One region of the Terribacillus aidingensis genome, then DNA from elsewhere that is predicted to be linked to it. Evidence: riboswitches for the same ligand, from Rfam matches in the RefSeq annotation. Region 1 holds a riboswitch; each other region holds the start of a gene.
The links. A riboswitch is a leader RNA that binds a small molecule or an ion and turns the genes downstream of it on or off. The one in region 1 is predicted to bind cyclic di-GMP.
Positions count from the first base shown of each region.

Region 1 (3,121 bases):
GCGCCAATTTCCTTGAACGCACGCTCGGCTACTTTACCGATAATAAAGTCTCATTCGTCCAGGCACCGCAAGTATTCTATAATGCAGACGCATTCCAGTACAATCTGTTCTTCGAGGATAATATTACGAATGAACAAGACTTCTTCATGCGCCGTTTGGAGGAAGGAAAGGATCGCTTCAATGCAACGATGTATGTCGGAAGCAATGCTTTGTTCCGCCGAACTGCATTGGAGGAAATCGGGGGTTTCGCAACGGGCGTCATAACCGAGGATATGGCAACAGGCATGCTTCTCCAGACAAATGGGCAAAAAACAGTCTTTGTGAATGAAGCATTAGCTGTTGGCTTATCCCCTGAAACGTACGCCGACCTTCTAAAGCAGCGCGACCGCTGGTGCCGAGGCAATATCCAAGTCATCCGTAAATGGAATCCGCTCACAATCAAAGGTCTGAGCTTCATGCAGCGCTTGCTGTACATGGATGGAATACATTATTGGTTCTTCGGTATCTATAAGATGGTGTATTTACTGGCACCATTGCTGTTCCTGCTGTTCTCCATCTATAGTCTGCAAACCGATTTCTCGACTCTATTGCTGTTCTGGCTGCCGGCGTTCCTATCGTCACAGCTCGCGTTCCGCCGCATGGCAGATAACAAAAGGACGACGATTTGGAGTCACATTTATGAGGTGGCACTCGCCCCTTACATGGCTGTATCTGTTCTAACGGAACTATTCTTCCGAAAATCGATCAAATTCAATGTTACCCGCAAAGGAATAGTGAATAATCGCCGGCATTTTCTCTGGCGGACAAGCACACCATATGTGATTCTGCTTGCAATGAGCATTGCTAGTATGATTATGATCGGAATAGATTTGTTTACCCCTATACAGATTTACGAAAATGTCGAAATGCTCTATATCAATATTTTCTGGGTGCTATACAATGCTGTCGCACTTGTCATGGCTTTGATCATTTCGGTGGAACGGCCGCGCTTCCGAGAAGCAGAGCGCTTTGATGTGACGCTGGAAGCAGAGCTTCTGAATAGTCTTGATGAGAAGAAGCATCCCATACGAATCATTGACTTAAGCGAATATGGCGCAAGGCTGGAACTGCTTGATGCAAAAGCAGCCCATCTGCTGTCAGCCGGAAGTCCGCTGACGCTTTCCTCAGGTCCGCTGCAAGGCTTGAAGCTTCACAAGCATTGGGTTTCCCAGCAAGGAAAAAGCTATTATGCAGGCGTATCCTTCCAGGATGTCACGCAGGAACAGTACCGTGCCCTTATCAAACTCCTGTTCGTCGATGCACCAGACATATATACGAGCAGGGAATATGTAAATTCAACACTATTGCATGCAGTTTCCCGCTTCTTCCGTCAAACACAAGTCGAACCAAAACAATCCGAGCGGCAGAGCATCAGGGAAACAATCTCGGTTCCTGGCGTCCTCTATTTTGCTGATACTGGTAAAATAGAAACCACTCTTATTGATTACAGTCTGAGCGGCTGCCAAATCGAACTGAAGAAACCGATTAAACCAGGTCAAGTACTGCGTCTGCACGCCAATCACAACAGCTTCCGCGAAAGTGATGTACGTGTCCAATGGGTGCAAAAACGCGGACGAAAATATTTAGCAGGTTTGCGATTCCTGACCGAGACAGCTGAATCGGATACTGCGTAAATAAATATGGACATCTAAACAATAAATGATATATTATGACAATAGAAAATGAAGCTTCGACTCTTTATCTGTATGTGGGCACTTGGGTAAAGAAGAGCTACTAGTGCAACCGCCATTTTATTGGCGGTTGTTTTTTATTTTGAATAAGAAAGTAGGTTTTACATGCAACTCCGGATCTTGTTGACATTTCTTTTATGTAGTTTTATGGCATTATCCTTTACAGCATCGTCCTCTATTCCTTTGACCGATGGTTCAATTCTGCTTTTAGCCATTTTTTCCATCCACGCCGGAAGCTTTGCCAGACAATTTATCACGTTGCTTATGCTTAGTCTTTCTTTTGGTTTCTTTCTACTTTTCTATGCATTATTCACGCATGCATCTTTGACAGAACAGGTTTATTATTTGCTTCGCCATATTCTCGTAACTGTTAGTATGGTTTTAATTTGGCTTACCTATGGAATAACATCACGCTATCGTAACGAAAATATAGCATTAAAAGAGAAGATCCAAGCACTTGAAAAATATGCTGGTTCTTCCCAATTACTAACTTTGACTGAATTTAAGAGTCGTGTGAAGTTGATTTCGACCGGGACGAAACGACGTAATGAACAAAATTATTATGTTTTTGCTTCCATCGTTACTCCTGATAAAGTGCTAGAAACAACAAACTCTATTTCCCACATTGTAAGTGAGGGGATTTTAAGCTCGATACGCGCCGAATTCGACTTAGTCACACAAGTAAAAGAAGAGCAATTCCTTATCTTCCTTCAGAACACCAATGAAGCAGGGTGTCAAATCGTAATTGACAGATTGATGGGTAAACTTCGGAATCAATTTAATCTAATTGATCCTCCTCTCATATGTGAAACTGTACTGGAGGAAGAGATAGAATCTATCTTAGAGATAACCCAGCCATTCAAAGGAGCAGCAGGATGAAGATTATTCTAGTAGCAGTTATGGCCTTTTTCTGGATTCTACTCATCTATTATTCCATTCTTACAATCGCCGGCGTTTTACAGCGATTGAAAAGGAAAGAAGAAATTACTTTACCGTCCTATCCTTCTATTGCTGTTTTAATTCCTGCGCATAATGAAGGAGTCGTGATAAAGCAGACTTTAGAAGCCATGATTCGACTAAAATACCCAGGAGCATTGGATGTCTATGTTTTGGATGATTCCTCTACAGATGACACAGCCGAGATCATTCAAAAATTCAGCAGTACTTTCTCCCGTATACATTATTTAAAAGTCCCTCCTGGGTCTCCGAAAGGAAAATCAAGAGTACTTAATTATGGGTTATCTGTAACGACATCCGATTATTTCATTGTCTTTGATGCAGATAATCAGCCCGCTGAAGACAGTGTGTTGGAATTGATTCACGCTGCAGAACGTACTCCTGACGCTGGGGGAGCAGTAGGATATGTTAAGACTATCAATGCAGACCGAAAT
Region 1 covers NZ_CP159996.1:2,632,301-2,635,421, forward strand. The annotation lists gene ABXS78_RS13860 (glycosyltransferase family 2 protein) at 1-1,673, shown strand, start outside; cyclic di-GMP riboswitch class II at 1,714-1,797, shown strand; gene ABXS78_RS13865 (hypothetical protein) at 1,836-2,609, shown strand; gene ABXS78_RS13870 (glycosyltransferase) at 2,606-3,121, shown strand, end outside.

Region 2 (3,121 bases), 1.5 Mb from region 1:
TACTAATTGTTTCTCTAATCCTCTGCCTACCTCGTCAATTGCTGCTCTGACAATATCAGCTTGTTCAGAAGCATATTCACCTGTTTCCGCAAGATTTACGCCTTTTTCATTCACATCTTTTGATAACGATAGTAGTTTCTTTTCTATATGGCTGAAGTTCTCAAGCTGCTGCTCATTCCCAGTGCGATTTAAAATAATTTCATCGCCACTGCCTGAAGTGTTAAATTGTGCACGACGTTTCAGTGCAACATATTGATAAGCAAAATAACCTAAAGCTATCAATAGAATGACTATTATTCCTATCAAGTAAAATTCCATGATAAATTAAACTCCTACTTTCTGTTTCAATCAGAATTATATTTTTATAGTTCTCTTATAATAATGTATGTTCCATCAGCTACATTCGCAGGAATGGCTTGCAGTTTGCTATTGTCTTTATACATATGAACAATATGATTACCTTCGATATCTTGGTATTTTTTCATGTTGTGATATTTTTCCATCACACGAATCGATTTAGGGTTTGTCGCTTCGCCCACTACTGCCTTCAGCCCCTGCTTCGCTGCTTTTGTAATCAATCTATTTCCTAATTGCTTAATTACTTCATGACGCTCTTGTTCAGCTATCACGCCCAACATAAATAGGTGCAACATATCCCCATCGGAAATATCTTTTCCGCTACGTCTTTTATAGTCTTCGATAAAGCGTTTATCTACGTCTTCCAGTACGTGAAGAATAACATTCATATCATAGAAAGAACCTTCGAATACATCCTCTCCGATAATTTCGGGTGCATTGGTATCACCGGCAAGTACACCTACAACATGATTATCAGTGTCTAGAGCGACTGCGCAATATCCTTGGTCTACAGTTGAATCCAAATAATCCTTGGTAAAAGCATAGAAATCTTCATACGCTATACTTAATTGTCCAACCATCGGTTCCTGAACCCATTTCCCTGCAACATCTACACCAATAAATGTACGGGCAAGACATTCGGCAGCTTTTTGAATCATTTCTGTTTGATTCTTTGTTAAAATTTCATATGTATACAATTCCTGTGTTGCTTGCATGTTTTAATCTCCCTTTTCACTGCAAATTTGGCGAACCGGATGTTACATAGAATGATTTACTTTATCCATAAACCTTCCCGTGAATTCAATTCTTTCAAGGGCGTTCCTAATTTGCACTTGAGCGATTTTAGAAGAAGGTTTTATTACAATTGTATCTTTAAAACCTAAAGTAGAATAGAATTGCATTGTTTGTTCCAACTGCGGTACAACCTTCGAAGGTACAGGTGTTTGATGAGTTCCATCGACAACAAAAGTATAATCCTTTCTAGATACTTTATTGATCGTATCCTGCAAATCGACCATATATCCTTCTGCATCTTCCTCCCTCATTAATCCATGCACCTGGACATGTACTTCTTTGGAATTTTCATCAATCGCCATCTTATACTTCTTTTTATCTACTACTATCATTTCGTTCGCTCCTTTTTCTATAGGCCTGGTAAAACTATAATTACCGCTTAAGTGTGAAAAAAGCTATCCTAATATAGACAAGGATAGCCAATGATATAATTTCATACTTGGCAACCCGACTATCATTATCCATACGGATATTAGACTCGTAGCTTTGCGTCCCTATCTTTCGATAAGTTTGCCTAATAATTTTGATTTATAGTTCTAAATACACCACGCCACAACTTCACGTTCCCTTTCGCATTATAAATTACTCATATTTTCTTGTCTAATTATAACTAATTCCCCTATTTATAGGTATATTAATTCATCAACCACCACTTAAAGGATGTTTTCGAAGGTCTTATTTACTATGCATTAAAACCACCTGCCTCCCTTATATCGGTCAACTACAGACAATTTAAATAGAAATTGTTAAATGTTTAAAGATGTTCACGATATAGTATCGTTCCAGCTAGTTCAAAAGAATAAGAGAGTCCCCATACAAACATTTAATCAATATTCCAAATATAATTGTTAACCAAAAAATCTCACCTCTGTTTCTCAATCTCAATTGGCTGGGTACTACTCGATTAGCTTTTTTCAAAACGGAAAAAATTGCCTCTTGTAAAGCTGTACACTTGAGAGGCTAGTAACTGCCTATATGTCTTATTCCTACCACTCATTACTTTCACTAATAAAAGAATGTTTTTATAGTGCACCACTTTAATTCTAAATGGGTGTTCATGTAGTACTGAATTTAAAAAAGGCGAACCACAAAGGAACGCCTTTCAGCCACTATATATTATTCAGATTGATCTGTATCTTCTTCTCTATCATCAGTATCTTGCTCTTGATCTTGATCTTGTTCCTGTTCTTGCTCTTGTTCCTCCATTTGCTCATCATCAGCTGGATCTTCATCGTCACCATCATTACATGCCGCCAACATAAGAACTGAAACCATTCCCAATGCTACCATCCATTTTTTCAGCATTGAAACCTCTCCCTTTAGAAAATTAAGGTACATAAGTAAGATACCAGAGGACTGTTAAGAAGAGGTCAATTCATTGTAAACAGGCTGTTAATGAGAACGATCATTATTGACGCTAATCGACATGAAAGAGGCAGTTATTTAACAATTTTAGTGAGCTACAGATTAATCTGTAGCTTTTTAATTCAACTGAAACACCTAGCTCTCTTGTTATATCTCGTAAGAGCCTTTAAGATTGCCTAGGTTGGTCGATATATATACCGTGCATATTAATTAATCAGAAAGAAATATCTTGGTTTGGGAGCCTTAATAGTTTTAAGCAGCTAATTAATATGTAGAGCTTTTTTTATTAGAAAGGAATTTAATCGTGAAAATCAAAACAAAACTTCTTGGTATAATTTCAATTTTAATATTTTCCTTATTACTAATTGGGGTTTCCTCCATCTTCATCAATTCTTCCATTACAGAGAAGAATGATATCCTAAAGGATAAAATGGAGTTTCAAAACAAAATCAAACATGTCCAGTATAGACTAGCTGGCTTATCGAATGATGAAAGAGGTTTTCTCATCACTGGCGAACAGGATTTCTCTGATGGAATGGAAGAGAAATCCGAGGATATCTTCTCAACTTTAGATGAATTGGAATCACTCATCCACAATAAGGAT
Region 2 covers NZ_CP159996.1:511,039-514,159, reverse strand. The annotation lists gene ABXS78_RS02895 (methyl-accepting chemotaxis protein) at 1-318, opposite strand, end outside; gene ABXS78_RS02890 (hypothetical protein) at 363-1,073, opposite strand; gene ABXS78_RS02885 (hypothetical protein) at 1,116-1,484, opposite strand; cyclic di-GMP riboswitch class I at 1,591-1,677, opposite strand; gene ABXS78_RS02880 (hypothetical protein) at 2,269-2,457, opposite strand; gene ABXS78_RS02875 (HAMP domain-containing methyl-accepting chemotaxis protein) at 2,822-3,121, shown strand, end outside.
Region 2: another riboswitch for cyclic di-GMP. It lies ahead of ABXS78_RS02885 (hypothetical protein); the one in region 1 lies ahead of ABXS78_RS13865 (hypothetical protein).

Region 3 (3,121 bases), 1.7 Mb from region 1:
CATGATGAGCGAGTAGAGGATGCTGTTCAGCCTCATGTCCAGGGACTTGTCGTCTATGAAAGCAATGATCAGGATTTTGACCGGCAATTCACCTACGACAGACGAGCGGCGGTTCAGTATGCCGAGCGATGGTGGAATGATTATAACCCTGCCTATAAGAAATTTGAAGTAGACTGTACAAATTACGTTTCCCAGTGCCTGCGGGCGGGCGGAGCACCAATGCGGGGAGAACCGGATCGGAATTCAGGATGGTGGTTTAATGGAGAAAATTGGAGCTATAGTTTTACAGTGGCGAATGCTTTGCGGTGGTATTTGAGCGGATCAAAACAAGGGTTACGAGGCAAGGAAGTAGCCGATGCAAGACTGCTGCGGCCTGGGGATGTGATTTGCTATGATTTTGAGGGTGATGGGAACTACAATCACAATACGATAGTGGTAGCCCGGAACGCGCAGGGTGAGCCATTGGTGAATGCTCATACTGCCAACAGCAGAATGCGTCATTGGGCTTACGTTGATTCCCCGGCATATACAAAGAACGTTGTATATAAATTTTTCCAGATTGGGCTATGATCTCTGCTATGCTATACTGGTAAGGTTGAAAGTAGAAAAGCAGAGGTGAAAGTATATGCCAAGACATATCGTACTATTCCAGCCAGAAATTCCAGCTAATACAGGGAACATTGCTCGTACCTGCCTTGCGACAGATACGGCTTTGCATCTGATTCGTCCGCTTGGTTTCTCGACGGATGACAAAATGCTGAGAAGATCAGGATTGGATTATTGGCATGACGTGGATATCCATTACTACGATAGTATAGAAGAGTTATATGAAAAATTTCCGGAAGGTGTCTTTTATTATATAGAAAACTTCGGTACCAAGCATTATTCAGATTATGATTTCAGTAACACAGATCAAGATCTGCTATTCGTTTTCGGACGGGAGTCGACTGGCATTCCAAAGGATTTGCTAGTAGGAAAAGAGGAGCAATGCCTTCGTATTCATATGACAGATAAAGTTCGATCTTTGAATCTGTCTAATACTGCTGCAATTATCATTTATGAAGCTCTTCGTCAGCAGGGCTTCGATGGGTTATCCTAAACTGCACCTTGTGTGCAGTTTATTTTTTATAGTTGTTTAGACATGGATGAAAGGGAGTAAATATAGTACTTTAACCTGTTTTATTTGGTAGCATTATACTAATGTCACTTATATCCGGTGGATTTACTGAGGTAACGAGGTATAATGGAGTGCATGAATAATATGAGAGATTACACGCTATTGCTTCGGGCATTTGGGGATAAGCTTCGATATCTGAGAAAAAAACAGATGCTGACACAGGAGGAATTGGCTGGCATGGCGGGTTTTAATCGATCGTACTACTCCGATATTGAAAACGGTAAGCGAAATATTTCTTTTGTGGGCATCAGTAAGTTGGCGATAGCACTGAATGTGGAAATGGTGGACCTTCTGCCAACAAAAGAGGACTATTATAAGCTGCTTGATTTGTCAGCAGAACACAACCAGGAAACAATTACATACATATACGGCAGCACTGTTGAAAGGCAGTTACGCAAAACTTGAGGGGCTAAGGAATGAGATTCTATGCCAGCCAGTTGCGAAAATGGATTCTCAGGCTGCCAGATGTGGCAGCTTTTTTTGAAAAAGGAGAATGAAATTGATCTTAAAACGTAAACGCATCCAAGATATACTACTAGGTGATTTTTTGGGCAGTGACATTGTTCTGGCAGACAAGACAAAACTGGATAAAGGAACAGTCATTACTGCAGCTTTACTGGAACGGCTGAAGCACAACAGAGTGCCGTCCGTCATCGTGGAAACGGCGGAAGAGGAAACTGCTGATCTATTCAGTAAGGCTGATCGTCTCCAGCAGATGATCCTGCAGCTGCAAGAGAAAGAAATGGATCATCAAGCAACATATAAGCGGAGTATGGAAAAGCATTTTTACACAAATCTATCTTATATCGCTTTTGAGTACCGCTATGGAAAACTGCTTTATGAGGAAGAAAGCATCCGTTTCTTGAAGGATTTGTATATCAAAAGCCTGAAGACGATGGGAAGAAGCAGTCTTTGGCATATGCTTGAGCAAAGAGATCCGTACGCTTTCATCCATTCCTTGGACGTTTTTGTGATCGGCACGATGCTCGCTTATCATATGAATGTCGTTCAGCTGGATCTTTGTGCAACAGGATATTTATTTCACGATATCGGCAAGCTTGATATACCTCGGGAAATTCTTGATAAAACAACGTCACTGACAAAAGAGGAATATGAGATTGTACAAACACATACGGTCAAAGGAGAGACACTCCTGCATCAGGCAGGTGAGCCTTTACTCGGCCGCTATGCGCGAAGTCATCACGAACGGCTGAATCGACAAGGCTATCCGGATGGTGCTTATTTGCCGGAACTAGGAGTGGATTTGCAAATATTAGCTGTCGTCGACACGTTTTCTGCTTTGACCCTTTCCCGCACTTATCGGGAAGTCCTTCCTGCAGCAGAAGCTATTCAGCTGATGCTGGAAATGTCGGAAGCATATCCAAAGAAAATAGTGAAGAAACTGGCACAGCTTATGCATATTTTCCCTAATGATAAGAAAACAATTCAGCTTGATGATGTCATGCTGGATAAATATACGAATGAATCGTATATGGAAATAGGATGGAAGCAGAAGCCGTAAGCGTCGTTTATGGATTTGCTGGCATGATAGCCAAACCCTGGGCATACATTAAGGTAATCGCCTTTTGTTTAACAATGCCTGGGAGGTTAATGAATGATGAATATATTGGATAAGGTACAGCAGTATCGCCAGGAACAAGAGAAGCTCCACTGGGAAGGAACGCTCGCTGATTATCTGCGTTTGTTGAAAGACCGGCCTTATCTTGCTCAATCTGCACATTCCCGTGTATATAATATGATCAAGCATAAAGGCATTGAAGAAGAAGATGGTGTGAAAAAATATAGCTTCTTCAAGGATGCATTATTCGGTTTGGAAGAACCGCTTGAAAAGCTGGTAGAAGAATACTTCCATCCGGCAGCTCGGAGACTGGATGTACGCAAACGGATTCTTCTGCTCATGGGACCGGTAAGCGGAGGGAAATC
Region 3 covers NZ_CP159996.1:932,961-936,081, forward strand. The annotation lists gene ABXS78_RS05110 (amidase domain-containing protein) at 1-570, shown strand, start outside; gene trmL (tRNA (uridine(34)/cytosine(34)/5-carboxymethylaminomethyluridine(34)-2'-O)-methyltransferase TrmL) at 626-1,099, shown strand; partial or broken gene ABXS78_RS05120 (helix-turn-helix transcriptional regulator) at 1,262-1,465, shown strand; cyclic di-GMP riboswitch class I at 1,537-1,622, shown strand; gene ABXS78_RS05125 (HD domain-containing phosphohydrolase) at 1,677-2,699, shown strand; gene ABXS78_RS05130 (PrkA family serine protein kinase) at 2,796-3,121, shown strand, end outside.
Region 3: another riboswitch for cyclic di-GMP. It lies ahead of ABXS78_RS05125 (HD domain-containing phosphohydrolase); the one in region 1 lies ahead of ABXS78_RS13865 (hypothetical protein).